Regions from separate parts of the Microbacterium sp. SL62 genome, predicted to be linked through region 2. Evidence: predicted binding sites of a transcription regulator. Region 2 holds the regulator's gene; the other holds the start of a gene.
The links. The regulator HspR, encoded in region 2, represses chaperone genes until heat shock. The targets are predictions, from matches to a motif close to AAGTTGAGTCNNNNNGACTCAACTT.
Positions count from the first base shown of each region.

Region 1: OVA26_RS14155 (Hsp20/alpha crystallin family protein) is a predicted target of HspR. The motif match lies at 4,391-4,415, and genes of this name have one in related genera.

Region 1 is NZ_JAPPRM010000001.1:2,952,173-2,960,836, reverse strand. It holds gene OVA26_RS14180 (SRPBCC family protein) at 1-379, opposite strand, end outside; gene OVA26_RS14175 (NAD(P)/FAD-dependent oxidoreductase) at 510-1,703, opposite strand; gene OVA26_RS14170 (DUF7882 family protein) at 1,788-2,114, opposite strand; gene OVA26_RS14165 (helix-turn-helix transcriptional regulator) at 2,230-3,162, opposite strand; gene OVA26_RS14160 (sugar ABC transporter ATPase) at 3,321-3,680, shown strand; gene OVA26_RS14155 (Hsp20/alpha crystallin family protein) at 3,884-4,339, opposite strand; gene OVA26_RS14150 (manganese catalase family protein) at 4,584-5,465, shown strand; gene OVA26_RS14145 (DUF2231 domain-containing protein) at 5,537-6,031, shown strand; gene OVA26_RS14140 (SDR family NAD(P)-dependent oxidoreductase) at 6,087-6,977, opposite strand; gene OVA26_RS14135 (UbiA family prenyltransferase) at 7,216-8,043, shown strand; gene OVA26_RS14130 (FAD-dependent oxidoreductase) at 8,211-8,664, opposite strand, start outside.
Region 2 is NZ_JAPPRM010000001.1:325,227-333,890, reverse strand. It holds gene OVA26_RS01445 (DEAD/DEAH box helicase) at 69-1,823, shown strand; gene dnaK (molecular chaperone DnaK) at 2,223-4,097, shown strand; gene OVA26_RS01435 (nucleotide exchange factor GrpE) at 4,107-4,724, shown strand; gene OVA26_RS01430 (DnaJ C-terminal domain-containing protein) at 4,733-5,713, shown strand; gene OVA26_RS01425 (heat shock protein transcriptional repressor HspR) at 5,806-6,243, shown strand; gene OVA26_RS01420 (hypothetical protein) at 6,359-6,952, opposite strand; gene OVA26_RS01415 (ABC transporter ATP-binding protein) at 7,112-8,664, shown strand, end outside.

The DNA.
Region 1 (8,664 bases), 2.6 Mb from region 2:
CCTTCTTCACGGAGTGGTCGTCGGCACCGAAGGCGGCACCGAGCTTCTCGAGAACGCCGGAGGGCGCCCAGTCGATCTGGACCGTGACGCGCGTCTCGTCGTCGGACAGGCGGTGGAAGGTGACGACGCCGGCGTGGTTCTCGTCGCCGCCCACGCTGTTCCACGCGACGCGCTCGTCGGGGTGCTGCTCGGTGATCTCGGCGTCGAACTCGCGCTCGGCACCGGCGATCTTGACCTTCCAGTGCGTGAGGGTCTCGTTCTTCTGCGTGATCGACTCCACGAAGCTCATGAAGTGCGGGAACTCCTCGAACTGCGTCCACTGGTTGTACGCGACGCGGACGGGAACGTTGACGTCGATGGTTTCGATGACCTGTGCCATGGTGTCCTCTTTTCGTGTGGTTTCCGGGGCTGCCCCCAGTCTTCGTTCGTCGCCGGTCTCGAGGCCCGGGGGTTGAGGGATCGGCCCTCGTGGCCTATACGCGTGCGTGCCGGCTGCTCCCGCCGCGGCGTCAGGCGCGGCCGCGCAGGATCAGGTGCCAGTACACCCACGGCAGGATGCGTCGATCCGCGAGCCACGACAGTCGCCGCTCGCGGTAGAGCGAGCGCCAGAACGGCACCGTCGGCTGCAGTCGGCCCCTCCGGTCGAATTCTGCGAACACGACGGTGCCGCGCGAGACGGTGAAGGGGACGACGCTGTAACCGTTGTATTTCGCGGAGGGCGTACGCCCCGCCATCGCGGCTTTCATGTTCTTCACGAGCGCCTTCGCCTGCTGTCTGATCGCCCCTCCCGAGCGTCGGGTCGCGACGGTCGCTGCGTCGCCCACAGCCCAGATCTGCGGGTGGCGCACGTGCTGGAAGGTCTCGGGATCCACATCGACGAAGCCATGCGGATCGTCGGATGCCGCCAGCCCGCTGCCCGCGATCCACTCCGGCGCCCGCTGCGGGGGGACCGCGTGCAGGACGTCGTACGCCATCGTCTCCTCGGTGTCGCCCCGGCCGATGACGAGCGTGCGGGAGTCGGCATCCACCCGTCGAAGATCCTGGCTGTACCGCACCTCGATGCCGTACTCGTCGAGCTTGCGGCGAAGCTCGTCGTCGATCGCCGGGACCCCGAAGGGGACGGGGTCGGGGCAGACGAACACGACGCGGATGTCGTCGCGCACCCCGATTGCCCGCCACCAGTCGCACGCGAGGTACATGGGCTTCTGCGCGGCCGCTCCGCAGGAGGCGGGTTCGGGTGGCTGCGTGAAGACGACCGTCCCGGAGCGCAGGTCGCGCAGCACGGGGGAGGCCTTCGCGGCGAGCCGGTAGTCGTAGTTCGAGATTCCGGTGGGGGCGGCCATGGCCTCGGGGAGACCGGGGATCTGTTCCCAGGCCATGCGCATTCCCGCACAGACGACGAGCTGGTCGTAGTCGATCCGTCCGCCCGAGACGAGGTGCACGCGCCGGGCGTCGGCATCCACCGTGAAGGCCTCATCGCGCAGCCACCGCACCCCCGGAGGGATGACGTCGGCCTGCGGCCGCGCGGCTTCGGACGCGCGCGCGGCGCCTCCGGCGATGTGCGATTGGAGAGGGGCGAAGACGTGGGTCGTGCGCGGCTCGATCACGGTGATCTCGCCGAGGCGCGCGCGGTGCAGGCGCCCGGCGACGGACAGGCCGGCGTTTCCGCCGCCGATCACGACGATGCGCGGGGAGTCGGTCATGGGGGATCCTCTCGTCTCCCTCACGGTGGGGCCTCGAGCGGCTTACGGCCAGCGCCTTGACACCCGCGGTCCGCGGCCGACGTGTCAGGCGAAGGACTCCGGTGGGGCGGCGTCTTCGGCGGGCTCGGGCACGACGTAGAGCCCGGTGGGCGAGTTCGCCGTCGACATGAGGGCCTCGAGCCACGCGCGGTTCAGGGTCGGCGGGCGTCCTCCGTTGAACGTGAAGACCAGGTTCGAGCGCGGGTGGACCCACACCGAGGTGCGGCCGCCTCCCGTGCTGATGTCGTCCTTCCACACGAAGTAGAACGGTTCGCCCCGTCGCAGCTTGTTGCCGACGACGACCTGCAGGTGTGCGAGGAGACGGTCTTCGAATTCGTTGCGAACGCCGCTCTCGTAGATGAACGTGCCCAACGTGGTCCTCTCGCGGGCACCGTGCCCGCTCCGCTTTTCACTGTGCATTCGCTGTGTGCGATCGGGCACGGCCCGGCACGCCGCGCGCAACGACGAGACCGAAGGCGTTACGGCGTCAGAACATGCGCGCGACCTGCGCGGGGTTCTGCCCGTAGTGCTCGCGGTGATAGCGCGCGAAGCGCGAGGCGCTCGAGAAGCCCCACCGCCGGGCCACCTCGGCGACCGATACCGGGACGCCCGCGCGCAACTCCTCGTGCGCGCCGACGACGCGGACCAGGCGCAGATACTCCATCGGCGTCGTGTCGAGCGCGCGGCGGAACGCGTGCTGGAGTCCGCGGGAGGAGATCCCGGATGCCACGGCGATGTCCTCGAGCGTGAGGGGTTCCTTCGCGTGCGCCTCGATGTGGGCTATCGCGCGGCGCACGGTGCGCGGGGCGGCCCTGCGCTGGTGCGAGCGTTGCAGGGCGTCGACGTAGGGGGTGTGGAACGTCGACAGGGTCGTCAAGAGCGCGTGACGCTGCAACTCGGCCGAGAGGATCGGGTCGTCGTGCGCGGCCTCGAGCGAGGCGGAGACGTGAGCGAAGCTGCGCTCCCACTGCGTCGCGGCGGCGCGGTCGCGTGCGGCCGGGTTGAGGCGCCGCAACACGAGGCGGTCGTCGCCCGAGACGATGCGAGCGAGGCGCTCGGCGTCGCTGCGATCGAACACCAGAGCGCGCACGCGGGCGGCTCCGCTCCAGTGCGCTTCCGCGCCTCCGTCGGCCGCCAGCCACGGGCGGCGCGGATCGAGCGAGCGCCCCTCGGCCTCGACGCGGATGTCGTCGCCGATCATCCGGCACGCCATGATCTGCTCGTCCATCCGGACGGAAGAGTGGACAGAGGCAGCCAGCTCGTAGGCCACGACCGAGAACCCGGGGAGTTCGACGGAGTTCCACGAGAACGACACCCGCTGCGGGTCCACGCGCTCCAGTCGTGCGCTCGGCACGAAGCGCTGCCAGACGCGCTCCACGTCGTCGATCCCGTGCGAGCGGACCGTCAGCCTGTCAGCCATGTTGTTCCTTCCGCCGCGGCGAGGGGCGGCATCCCGTCTCTTCCCCGTACGAAGGCGGGGACGTGCGTGTCAAGGGGCGGGGTCGCGGGCGGTGCGCCCCGTTTGATGAGGGGACCGCTGATCCCGGCGGTGACGTGCGTCCCACGAAAGGACCCCCCATGAGCGACGCTTCGATCGACCCGACCCCCGACGCGACGACCCCGGCCGCCGACGTGGGTATCGCGGGCGTGCAGCCCCTGCGCGACGGCGACACCTCCATCGAGCCCGACCCGACGCTCGACCCCGCGCAGGCGGAGTGGGACGCCACGACGGCCCTCGACAAGGGCGCCGACTCCGACGACATCAACCCGGCGACCGCGACGGGCGCCGACCCGGCGGAGATCCCCGCCGATGACAGCGACATCCCGCTCGAGGACATCCACCCCGAGTCCACCGGCACCGACTCCCAGGGCATGGACCCGGGCGTGGTCGAACTCGGCGAAGAAGGCCAGGGCGATCTCGCTCCCGAAGACCTCTGACCCACCTTCGAATGCCCCGGGCCCGTTCGCGACGCCCGGGGCTTCGCTGTGTCCCTCGCGCACGCGGCGACGGACGGGCGGGGCACTGCGGCACTCTCCGATCGCGCGGGCGCAAAGGCCAGACCCTTGACAAGCGACGTCGTCATCGCGCCCAGGCGCGCGAATGGGGCGGCCCCGCAGGACCGCCCCTCGAGGTCGCGCCGTTACTGCTCGATCAGCTGAGGCGTGCTCTCGTGCGCCTCGATGACGCCGTCGCGCTCGTCGGTCGAGACGGCGATGCGGCGGGGCTTCGCCTTCTCGCTGACGGGGATCGTCACGCTCAGCACGCCGTTGCGGTACGACGCGCTGATGCCGTCGGTGTCGATGCCCTGGCCGAGGTTGAGCTGGCGGACGAACGACGCCGTCTCGCGCTCACGCGTGATCCACTTGACGCCCTCACCCGAGCCGAGGGTGCGCTCGGCGCGAATGGTGAGCAGCTGGCCGTCGACGTCGATGTCGACCGAGCCGGGGTCGACACCGGGCAGGTCTGCGGCCAGCACGTAGTGGTCGCCGTCGCGGTAGAGATCCATCGGCATCCGTCGCGGACCACCGCCGCGGCGGGCGTCGAGGAGCGTCGACGCGAGGCGGTCGAGGTCGCGGAAGGGGTCGTAGGTGGCCATGGTCGTTCTCCTTTTCGATCGGTCGGGACTCGGCATCCCGGATGTTCTGTGAAGTTGAGTCGATACGGCTCAACTGCATTCAGATTAGCACTCACCCCATGAGAGTGCCAAGACTCGGGCGCGCCATTGTGGCCCACGCCGCGGCGCCCCACAACCCCCGCGCGTGAAGGGCGGAAACAGACGTTTCGTAGCACTCACGCGCCACCGGTCACCCGGCCATCCCCCCGGCGCCGTGAGGAGAGACATGTACTTCCACCGGCAAGAACTGCAGCACTCCGCCACCCCCGACAAGCCCGACGCGGTCTACGCCCGCAAACTCCAGGAGGTGCTCGGCGGGCAGTACGGCGAGATCTCCGTCGCGATGCAGTACCAGTTCCAGGCCTGGAACATGCACATGCCCGGCAAGTACCGCGACCTGGTGTTCGGCATCGGCGCGGAGGAGATGGGCCACGTCGAGATGCTCGCGATCATGATCGCCCAGCTGCTTGAGAAGTCGCCGCTCGGCATCACCGAGGAGGCCGTGCAAGACGACCCGACCGTGGCGGCCGTGATCGGCGGCACCGACATCCAGCACGGGATCGTCGCGGGCGCCGGCGCGCGCCCCGTCGATTCCAACGGCAACCCGTGGCAGGGGAGCTTCATCACCGCGAGCGGCAATCTGCTCGCCGACTTCACCGCGAACGCGAACGCCGAGATGCAGGGCCGTGTGCAGGTCGCGCGGCTCTATCACCAGACCGACGACCACGGCGTGAAGGATCTGCTCGCGTTCCTGCTGGCGCGCGACACGATGCACCAGAACCAGTGGGCAGCGGCCGCCGCCGAGTTGCAGGCCGAGGGCTACGAGAAGCTCCCCGTGCCCAGCAACTTCCCTCTCGACAAGGAGGACCGCGACGTGGCGTACCAGTACATCAACTTCAGCGACGGTGCCCAGGCCGGCGACGGCACGTGGGCCTCGGGCCCGACCCCCGACGGCAAGGGCGAGTTCACCTACCTGCCCGAGCCCCCCGCGGGCGTGCCCATGCCCCCGCCCACCAAGCCCGACGTGCGGTTCTACGGGACGACCGAGCTGCCGAACACGGTCGAGAAGCTCGCCGGGCGCGCGCAGGACGCGCTGCACAAGGAATGAGCGGGACGGATGCCGCGACGCCGGGGCCCTCGACGGTCTCGGCGCCGCGGAGCGGGGCGAGCTTCCCCGCGATGCGAGCGGCCAAGGTGCCCCGGGCGATCGTGGCGGGGCCGTACGGGCACCCGTTCCACCCGGTGGCGGTGACCATCCCTATCGGGGCCTGGTCGTCGAGCCTGGTGTTCGATCTGCTCGGCCTGGCCGCCGACGATCCGCGTGGATTCGCGCAGGGCTCGCGCTGGCTCATCGCCATCGGGCTCGGGGGAGCCGTGGGCGCCTCGGTGCTCGGGCTGCTCGACATGTCGCGCATCCCGAAGGGCACCCCCGCTCACCGCACCGCGCTCGCGCATCTCGTGCTGAACGTCACGGCGATGGTCCTGTTCTCGATCGGGCTGGTCGTGCGACTGCTCGACCTCGGGCGCGTGCCGGTGGTGGCGTTCCTGCTCAGCGCGATCGCCGCGGCGGGCCTGAGCGTCTCGGGCTGGCTCGGCGGCAAGCTCGCCTACCGCTGGGGCGTCCGCGTCGCCGACGAGAACACGCAGCGAGAGGGCTTCGAGACCGCAGCCTGAAGCTGTCCACGGGACTCCGGATGCCCCATGGCCTCCGGGGTCCTTCCCGGTCTGGTCAGCGCGGGCGGCGAAGCGGGATGCGCGACCAGCCCCCGCTCACCGCGCCGGGGTCGTGCTGCGGGGTGAGCACCGCTCCGGTGGTCGCTGCGGCGGGGCGACGGCGCAGCCCCAGGGCATGCTGCAGCGCACGGATGAAGCGGTCGTACACGCGCGGAGCGAAGAACTGAAGGGGGCGGGTCACGAACTGCGCGGCTCCCACCCCGACCTCGTGTCGGGGTCCGCGCGCCACCCGCACGATGGCCCGGGCGACGCGGTCGGCCGACACCACCGGCGGGAGCGGGAAGGGCGTGCGCCCCGTCGAGTTGGCGGCGCGCTGGTAGATGGGCGTGTCGATGCTCGCCGGGAGCACGATCTTCACCCGGATGCCGCGATGCGCGAGCATCTCCTGCCGCAGCGACCGCGTGAACCCGAGCAGTCCGTGCTTGGCGGCGACGTAGGACGAGACGTACGGGCCCGCCACCTGCGAGTACAGGGAGCCGACGAAGACGATCGTGCCCCGGCCCGCCGCGCGGAAATGGGGGATGACGGCGCGGGCCGCGCGCATGTGCCCGGTGAGGTTCGTCTCGATGACGCGGTCGCGCACCTCGTCGGGGGTGTCCTCGACCGAGCCGTACGAGAAGACGGAGGCGGAGGCGACCCACACGTCGATCCGCCCGAACCGCATCAGAGCGAGGTCCACAGCGCGCCGGGGGCCGTCGGCGCGGGCGAGGTCGATCGACGCCGTCTGCACCTCGGCGCCGCGGGCTCGGCACTCCGCCGCGGCCGACGCGAGCGCCTCATCGTCTCGGGCCACCAGCACGAGACGCGCCCCCGCTCGGGCGAAGCGCAGGGCGGTGGCGCGGCCGATCCCTCGGGATCCTCCGGTGATGACGACGACCTGGGGCATCGGGGCTCCTCGAGGCTTGTGCGGAACGCTGCTGCCCCGGCTCTCGCGACGGTAGGCGGCGACGGGTCGGATGCCGCGGGGGTTGACGGACGGCGGCAGCCACCGGCGCGTGCACGACGGCGGGCCGCGCGGTCGACACGCCGTCCCCGGATGCCGGTCCGCGGCGCGTCGTGAAAGATCTCCGCCGCTATGCACGACGGAGGCCGGCGAACCGCCGCCGCGCGGTAGCGTCGGACGCGTGACGGATAGCGTGACCCCGAGGTCGCCCCTGCGGGCCCTGTGGGGCGCGACCCACCCCGGGCCCACGCTCGTCGTGACCGTCCTGTCGCTCGCCCTCGGCATCGCGGCGGGCGTCGAGCCGTGGCGCCTCGCGGTGCTGGTCGCCGCGGTCTTCGCCGGTCAGGTCTCGGTCGGTCTCTCGAACGACGCGATCGACGGTGCCCGCGACGCCGCGGTCGGACGCACCGACAAGCCCATCGCCGGGGGAGCGGTCACCCCGGAGCGCGCGCTCGCGGTGGCCGTGGCATCCGCGATCCTCGCCGTCGTGCTGTCGCTGCCGCTCGGACCAGGCCTCGTCGCTGCTCACGCCGTCGCTCTCGCCTCGGCCTGGGCCTATAACGCGGGGCTCAAGTCGACGCCCGTCTCGATTGCGCCCTTCGTGCTGAGCTTCGGACTCTTCCCCTCGTTCGCGACCCTGTCCCTTTCGCCGCCGATGCTCGCGGCGTGGTGGGCGTCGCTGGCGGGGGCGGCCCTCGGTGCCGCCGTCCACCTGACCAACGTCGTCCGCGATCTCGACGACGACCGCCGCACGGGGGTGCGGGGCCTGCCGCATCGACTGGGCGCGCGCCGTTCCGTGGTGCTCGCGGCGGTGGGGATCGCCGCCGGGGCGCTCGCCGTCTTCTTCGGGACGGATGCCACGGCCCTCGGCGTCGCCTTCTTCGTCGCCGTGCTCGCGCTCGCCGTCGGCGCCGCGGTGCTGGTGTTCGTGCGCCCTCCCGGGCGCGCGGTTTTCCAACTCACGATGCTCGCCGCCCTGGTGCTGGCCGCCCAGCTCGTGGCCGCCTGAGACTCGGCCGATCGACGTCGCGGATGAGGCCGGTTGATCGTCGGCCGCGCCCAACGGCGGGCGCCGACCCCGGCACGCCGCGGCAACGGCGTCTTCGGCGGCGTGCCGCGCACGGCATCCGCCGCTGTTCACGTCTTCCCCCGGCCATGTCTTCCCCGCCCGGCGGCTCAGGTCCCGGGTGCCGCCCGGTCGAACCGCATCGCGTACGCCCGGGTGAACAGCGCCCCGCCCGGTCCACGCAGGCCCGCGCGCAGCGCCGCGGCACGCACCGCGTGCGCGACGGGGGCGGCGGCCCGACCGAGCAGGGTGTTGAGGAAGGCCAGGCGCGCGGCGTGGCGGGCGGACGCGAGCCGGTCGCGCTCCCAACGGTCCAGGCCCGCCTCGTCGCCCGCGCGGACCCACGGGGCAAGCAGCGGCGCGAGGGTGAGCGCGTCGAGCAGTCCGAGGTTCATGCCCTGTCCGCCGATCGGGCTCACCTCGTGCGCGGCGTCGCCGACGACGATCACCCGGCCCCGACGCAGTGCGGGAGCCACCGCCCGCCGGACGCCGAAGGTCGAGGCGCCCGCGGTGTCGACCTCGAGCCCCGTGCGTCGAGCCACGGCGTCGTGGAGGAAGCCGGCG
Region 2 (8,664 bases):
TCGTCGGCGCGCGGGTTCAGGTTAGACCCCGGCCCGCGCGAGAGCGCGGAGGAGACTACCGTGGAGTCATGGCATCCGAAACCCCCGTCGACTCCGCTGAAGCCGAGACCACTCCCGAGAAGCTCACCTTCGCCGATCTGGGACTGGATGCCGCTGTGCTCAAGGCCCTGAAAGACGTGGGCTACGAGACCCCGTCCGCGATCCAGGCGGCCACGATCCCCGTACTGCTGCAGGGCCGCGACGTCGTCGGCCTCGCCCAGACCGGAACCGGCAAGACCGCCGCCTTCGCGCTGCCCGTGCTGTCGCAGATGGAGACCGGTCACAAGAACCCGCAGGCCCTCGTGCTCGCGCCCACCCGCGAGCTCGCTCTGCAGGTGTGCGAGGCGTTCGAGAAGTACGCCGCGCACATCAAGGGCGTCTCGGTGCTCCCCGTCTACGGCGGCCAGGGCTACGGCCAGCAGCTGTCGGCCCTGCGCCGCGGCGTCGACATCGTCGTGGGCACCCCCGGCCGCATCATGGACCACCTCGACAAGGGCACCCTCGACCTGAGCGAGCTGAAGTACCTCGTGCTCGACGAGGCCGACGAGATGCTCAAGATGGGCTTCGCCGAAGACGTCGAGACGATCCTCGCCGACACCCCCGCGACTAAGCAGGTCGCGCTGTTCTCGGCGACCATGCCCGCGCAGATCCGTCGCATCTCGGCGCAGTACCTCAACGATCCCGAAGAGATCACGGTCAAGACCAAGACCGCGACCTCGACCAACATCACCCAGCGCTACCTGATCGTGTCGTACCAGCAGAAGATCGACGCCCTCACGCGCATCCTCGAGGTTGAGAACTTCGAGGGCATGATCGTCTTCACCCGCACCAAGAACGAGACCGAGACGGTCGCCGAGAAGCTGCGTGCCCGCGGCTACACGGCCGCCGCGATCAATGGCGACGTGGCTCAGGTGCAGCGCGAGCGCACGGTCAACCAGCTCAAGAGCGGCAAGCTCGACATCCTCGTCGCCACCGACGTGGCCGCGCGCGGTCTCGACGTCGACCGCATCAGCCACGTGGTCAACTACGACCTGCCGATCGACACCGAGTCGTACGTGCACCGCATCGGCCGCACGGGCCGTGCCGGACGCACGGGAGATGCGATCAGCTTCGTCACGCCGCGCGAGCGCCGCATGCTCACCGCGATCGAGAAGGCCACGCGCCAGCCGCTGACCGAGATGTCGCTGCCGAGCGTCGATGACGTCAACGCCACGCGCCTCACGCGCTTCGACGACGCCATCACCACGGCTCTCGAGGACACCGCCGCGATCGCGACGTTCCGCGACGTGGTGGCCCACTACGTGTCGCACCACGACGTGCCCGAGGCCGACGTGGCCGCGGCCCTCGCCGTGGTCGCCCAGGGTGACACCCCGCTGCTGCTCGAGGCCGAGGCCTTCCGCCAGCAGCGGTTCGACAACGACCGCCCCGCGCGCGACTCCGGTTCTCGCGAGGGAGGATCCCGCGACGGCGGTCCGCGTCGCGACTCCTCGGGTCGCTTCGCGACGTATCGCATCGCGGTGGGTCGTCGTCAGCGCGTCGAGCCTCGTCAGATCGTCGGCGCCCTCGCGAACGAGGGTGGTCTGCGCCGCAACGACTTCGGTGCGATCCAGATCCGTCAGGACTTCTCGCTCGTCGAGCTGCCCGTCGACCTGTCGAACGACACGATCGACCGCCTCGCCGACACCCGCATCTCGGGCCAGCTCATCGACCTGCGCCTCGACCAGGGCGGTCGTTCGGCCAAGCGCAGCGACCGGCCGCAGCGCCGCGATCGCGACCGCGACTGAGTCCACGGCATCCGTTCGACGCCCCCGTACCCCGGTGAGGGTGCGGGGGCGTCGTGCGTGGTGGGATGGCGGGCGCCTTCAGGCGGACCATGTCCCACTTTTGGCTGCCTGGGGTGCGCGTGGGCCGCCCATTTTGGGACATGGTCTGCGCAGATGGGGACATGGGTGGAGGGATGCCGTGACACCGCGCTGCGCAGAAGAGCCCGGGGCCGCGCGGGGGGCGGGCGCACGGGCAACCGAGCTAGGCGGCATCCGGAAGTTGAGCCAATCCATATCAAGTCGCCTTGACCTCGCGAACGGGCTCCGATAACCTTGAGTCATCGCGGCTCAACCCGCGCAGAGACTTTCACCAGAACCCCGAGTGCGGCAACGGCCGCGCTCACAAGCAAGGAGACACATATGCCCCGTGCAGTGGGAATCGACCTCGGTACGACCAACTCCGTCGTGAGCGTGCTCGAGGGTGGCGAGCCCAAGGTCATCGCCAACGCCGAGGGTTTCCGCACGACCCCCTCGGTCGTCGCCTACACGAAGGACGGCGAGGTGCTCGTCGGCGAGACCGCCAAGCGCCAGGCCGTCACCAACGTCGACCGCACCATCTCCAGCGTGAAGCGCCACATGGGCACCACGTGGAGCTTCGACGTCGACGGCAAGAAGTGGACGCCGCAGGAGATCTCGGCCCGCATCCTGCAGAAGCTCAAGCGCGACGCCGAGGAGTACCTCGGTGACAGCGTGACCGATGCGGTCATCACCGTCCCCGCCTACTTCAACGACGCCGAGCGTCAGGCCACGAAGGAGGCCGGTGAGATCGCGGGCCTCAACGTGCTGCGCATCATCAACGAGCCCACCGCTGCGGCACTCGCGTACGGCCTCGACAAGGGCAAGGAAGACGAGCTCATCCTCGTCTTCGACCTCGGTGGCGGAACGTTCGACGTGTCGCTGCTCGAGGTGGGCAAGGACGACGACTTCTCCACCATCCAGGTGCGCGCCACCTCGGGTGACAACCGCCTCGGTGGAGACGACTGGGACCAGCGGGTCGTCGACTACCTCATCAAGCAGTTCAAGGACACGACCGGTGTCGACGTCTCGGGCGACAAGATCGCCCTCCAGCGCCTGAAGGAAGCGGCCGAGCAGGCCAAGAAGGAGCTGTCGAGCTCGACCTCGACCAGCATCAACCTGCCCTACCTGTCGCTCACCGACTCGGGCCCCGTCTCGCTCAGCGAGACCCTCACGCGCGCCAAGTTCGAGGACCTCACCAAGGACCTTCTCGACCGCACCCGCAAGCCCTTCTCCGACGTCATCCGCGAGGCCGGCGTCAAGGTCGACGACATCGCCCACGTGGTGCTCGTCGGCGGCTCGACCCGCATGCCCGCGGTCGCCGAGCTGGTCAAGAAAGAGACCGGTAAGGACGCCAACAAGGGCGTGAACCCCGACGAGGTCGTGGCCGTGGGCGCAGCCCTGCAGGCCGGTGTCCTCAAGGGTGAGCGTAAGGACGTCCTGCTCATCGACGTCACCCCCTTGAGCCTCGGTATCGAGACCAAGGGCGGCATCATGACCAAGCTCATCGAGCGCAACACGGCCATCCCGACCAAGCGCAGCGAGACCTTCACCACCGCCGACGACAACCAGCCGTCGGTCGCGATCCAGGTCTTCCAGGGCGAGCGCGAGTTCACCCGCGACAACAAGCCGCTCGGTACCTTCGAGCTCACCGGCATCGCGCCGGCTCCCCGCGGCATCCCGCAGGTGGAGGTCACCTTCGACATCGACGCGAACGGCATCGTGCACGTCTCGGCGAAGGACAAGGGAACCGGCAAGGAGCAGTCGATGACCATCACGGGCGGCTCCTCGCTGCCCAAGGAGGACATCGAGCGCATGGTGCGCGAGGCCGAAGAGAACGCGGCCGACGACAAGAAGCGCCGCGAGTCTGCCGAGACCCGCAACCAGGCCGAGACCCTGTCGTACTCGATCGAGAAGCTGATCAAGGAGAACGACGACAAGCTCCCCGCCGAGGTCAAGACCGAGGTGCAGGGCGATGTCGACGCTCTCAAGACGGCTCTCGCCGGTGACGACGACGACGCGGTCAAGACCGCGTTCGACAAGCTGAACGCCAGCCAGGGCAAGCTCGGCGAGGCCATCTACGCCTCGTCGCAGGCCGCGGGCGAGCAGGCCGACCCCAACGTGGGGCAGCCCGGCAACGGCGAGACGCCGAACCCCGAGGAAGACGTCATCGACGCCGAGGTCGTCGACGACGAGAACCCCGACGAGAACAAGAAGTAAGCAGAGAACATGGCACACAAGGACGACGAACAGCCCACGGGCTCGGGCGCCGGTCCTGACGAGACGGGGCCGGAGGAGAACACCTCCGGCCCCGCGCCGTCGGGCGACCAGCCTCAGACCGAAGGGACGGATGCCGATGGTCTGACCATCGACGACATCCTCGGCGCCGAGCAGACGCCCGAGGCGGCCGCAGAGGGGGCATCCTCCGATAAGGAGGCCTCGCTGCTGATCGACCTCAAGCGCCTGCAGGCCGAGTACGCCAACTACCGTCGGCGCACCGAGGAGCAGCGCGAGCGCGAGATCGAGCGCGCCAAGGGCGAGGCCGTGAAGGGCCTGCTGCCCGTCATGGACGACCTCGACCGCGCCGCCAAGCACGGTGACCTCGTCGAGGGCAGCCCGCTCTCGGCGATCGGCGACAAGGTGCGCGCCGTGGCCGAGCGCCTCGGTGTGGTGTCGTACGGCGCCGTGGGCGACGTGTTCGACCCGCAGCAGCACGAGGCGATCTTCCAGGCCCCCACCCCCGGCGTGACCGAGACCACGATCCTCGAGGTCGTCGAGGTCGGCTACCGCCTCGGTTCGGTCGAACTGCGACCGGCCAAGGTCGTCGTCGCCGTGCCGGCCGAATAGGAGGACCCATGGCGAGTCAGGACTGGTTCGACAAGGACTTCTACAAAGTCCTCGGTGTCGACAAGAGCGTCAGCGCTGCCGATCTGAAGAAGACGTACCGCAAGCTCGCGCGCCAGTACCACCCCGACTCGAACCCGGGAGACGCGAAGGCCGAAGCGAAGTTCAAGGAGATCAGCGAGGCCTACTCGGTGCTCAACGACCCCGAGCAGCGCGAGGAGTACGACCAGATCCGGGCCATGGGCTCGGGGGCGCGCTTCTCGGCTCCCGGGGCCGGAGCGGGCGGTGGCTTCGACGACGTCTTCAGCCGTTTCGGTCAGGGGCGGCAGGCGCCGTCGGGCGGCTTCGACGACTTCTTCACGATGTTCGATCAGCAGGGCGGCGGCTTCGGCTCCGGCCGGTTCGGTCAGACGACGGGAGGGTTCCGCGGCTTCGGCGGCCCGCAGAAGGGCGCTGACGTCTCGGCCCGCACGACGCTCGACTTCGTCACCGCGGCCAAGGGTGAGACCATCACCCTCGCGGGCGAGGACAACGTGCCGTTCAAGGTGAAGATCCCCGCCGGCGTGTCCGACGGGCAGAAGATCCGGCTGCGCGGGCGTGGACGCAAGTCCCCCGACGGTGGCGAGAGCGGCGACATCGTCGTGACCGTCGCCGTGCGGCCCCACCCGGTCTTCACGCGCGACGGACTCAACCTGCGCATCACCGTGCCGGTCACCTTCACCGAGGCCGCTCTCGGTGCGACGATCGAGGTTCCGACGCTCGGCGGCGACCCCGTGCGCTTGCGCGTGGCTCCTGGCACACCCTCGGGACGCGTGTTGCGCGTCAAGGGTCGCGGGATCTCGACCACCAAGGGCACCGGCGACCTGCTCGCCGAGGTCCAGGTCGCGGTGCCCACGCATCTCGACGACGCCGCGCGCGAGGCCCTCGAGCGGTTCCACGAACTGGAGCCGAAAGAGAATCCCCGCGCCGACCTCATGGCCAAGGCGCGATAGACACACGCGCGTCGCCGAGGTTCTCGGCATCCGATACGACAGGATGCCGAGAACCCGGCACCCGCATCCGGCACGACGAAAGAGGTGAAGACGTGTCCGAAAGAGAGATCGACGAAGACGCCCCGATCTTCGCCATCGCCGCAGCCGCCGAGCTGTCGAACATGCACCCGCAGACGCTGCGGCAGTACGACAGGCTCGGCCTCGTCGTGCCCGCGCGGACCCAGGGCGGTTCGAGGCGGTACTCGAGCCGTCACGTCCAGCAGTTGCGCGAGGTCGCGCGCCTGTCGGGCGAGGGGATGAGCCTGCCGGCCATCGCGCGCCTCCTCGCACTCGAGGAGCGCGTCCACGAGCTCGCTCGACGCGTGAACGACCTCGAGCGTCAGCTCACGATCGAGCGGCAGTCGCGCCCCGGTGCCCGCGTCTTCGCGGCCGGGGCCAGCGGTTCGGTCGTCACGCTGCGCCACGGAGCGCGCGTGCGCCGGGCCACCGACATCGTGCTGTGGCGTCCGCGCGACATGCACGGCGACTGACGCCGCCCCGCGCTGCGCGAGGTCTGTGCGCTGCGCGAGGTTCCTGGGCGTGGCGAAACGGGCCGGGATGCTGCGGGCGCGCCGGGCTTCGACGGGCTCAGCCACCCCTCCCGGCTCAGGCCGGGTCGATCCGCAACACGGTCGGCGCCTCGCCGACCTGCAGATCGTCGACCACTCGGATCGTGCGCGCCACGGCATCCACCTCGTCGATCACCGTGCCGAAACGCTGGCGGTCCGAGCACACCGCCGTGACGGTCACGAAGTGCGAGCCGGTGTCCCACGTGTACGTGGCGAACGGAGGCGTCGTGGGGTCGTTCGGCAGCGGCATCGCGAGCTTCTCGCCGACGCCGAGGTGCGGATTGCGGAACGACTCGGTGTCGTCGTACTCCATCGGCATCATCGCCCGGGCCGTACGCAGCTGCGGTGTGGCCTCCTGCAGCTGCGCCATGACGACGAGCAGTTCGGGGTCGCTCTTCCAGACCCACACGACCACGCGCCCGCCGGCGCGGCGCATGAGCAGGGGCGCCGCCTGGCTGAGGATCCACGCGAAGGCTCCACCGCCCGGGCGGGGAGCAGCGCCCGCGGCCTGATTGGCCTGGCTCAGCAGCATGCCGATCGCCGCCTTGCGGTGGCGTCGGCCGCGGAATCCGAGGGAGCCGGTCACGGGCACCCAGAGGTCGGCGGGAGCGTCGGCCTGCAGTCGAGACATGGGCTCAGCCTACGATCCGGCTCCTGAGAGGGGGATGCCGATGAGCCGCGTTCGCGATGAGAGAACGCTCCCACACGGCGAGGGGTCGCCGATGTCGGAGGTCAGTGCCAGGCTGGACTCCGCGGTCATCGCGACCGCGTCGATCTCTCGGAGGGCCTCGTGCTCGGCAAACTCCTCATCCGCTATCTCTCGCGCTATCGCTGGCTGCTGGTCGCCATCCTCGTCTTCCAGGCCGCGTCCGCGGTGGCGACGCTGTACCTGCCGCGACTGAACGCCGACATCATCAACCTCGGCGTCGCCCGGGGCGACACCGGGTTCATCTGGTCGCGCGGCGGGCTCATGCTCGTCATCTCGCTCGGCCAGATCGTGGCCTCGATCATCGCCACCTACTTCGCCGCCCGGGCCGCGATGGCCGCGGGCCGCGACATCCGCCTCGACGTGTTCGAGCGCGTGAGCGGCTTCTCCGAGCGCGAGCTGTCGCAGTTCGGCGCGGGGTCGCTGATCACCCGCAACACCAACGACGTGCAGCAGGTGCAGATGCTCGCGATGATGGGCGCCACCATGCTGGTCAGCGCCCCTCTGCTGGCCGTCGGCGGCATCGTGATGGCCCTGCAGCAAGACGTCGGGCTCAGCTGGCTCATCGCGGTGGCCGTGCCCGTCCTGGTGATCGTGGCCGGGCTCATCATCGCGCGGATGGTCCCGCTGTTCCGCAGCTACCAGACCAAGCTCGACGGCGTGAACCGCGTCATGCGCGAGCAGCTCACCGGCGTGCGCGTCGTGCGCGCCTTCGTCCGCGAGCGCATCGAAGAAGAGCGCTTCCGCGAGGCGAACACCGACATCCTCGTCGTCGGCCGCAAGGTCGGTTCGCTCTTCGTGCTGCTGTTCCCCCTCGCGATGCTCGTCCTGAACGTCACGGTGGTGGGCGTCATCTGGTTCGGTGGCATCCAGGTCGACGCCGGAGGGGTCGAGATCGGCACCCTGTTCGCCTTCATCCAGTACGTGGCGCAGATCCTCGGCGGCGTGCTCATGGCCAGCTTCATGACGGTGATGATCCCGCGCGCCGCCGTCTCGGCCGAGCGCATCGGCGAGGTCCTCGACAGTCGGTCGACGCTCGAACGCCCGGACAACCCGGTCGAGCGTCTGCCCGAGCCCGGCGCGGTGCAGTTCGACGGCGTCTCGTTCGCGTACCCGGGCGCCGAGTCGCCCGTCGTCTCCGGAATCAGCTTCGCCGCACGTCCCGGTGAGACCGTCGCGATCGTGGGTTCGACGGGAGCGGGCAAGACGACGCTCGTCTCGCTGCTGCCGCGGCTCTTCGACGTGACCTCGGGCGCCGTGCGCGTCGGCGGGGTCGACGTTCGCGAGGCCGACCTCGACGTGCTGTGGAAGAGCATCGGTCTCGTACCGCAGCGGCCGTTCCTGTTCAGCGGCACGGTGGCGTCCAACCTGCGGTTCGGCCGCGAAGAGGCCACCGACGACGAGCTGTGGCATGCCCTCGAGATCGCACAGGGTCGCGACTTCGTCGAAGCGATGGACGGAAAGCTCGAGGGGCGCATCGCCCAGGGCGGAACGAACGTCTCGGGCGGCCAGCGCCAACGCCTCGCCATCGCGCGGGCGATCGTCCATCGGCCGGCCGTGCTGGTCTTCGACGACTCGTTCTCGGCGCTCGACCTGAGTACCGACGCTCGATTGCGACAAGCTCTGTGGCGCGAGCT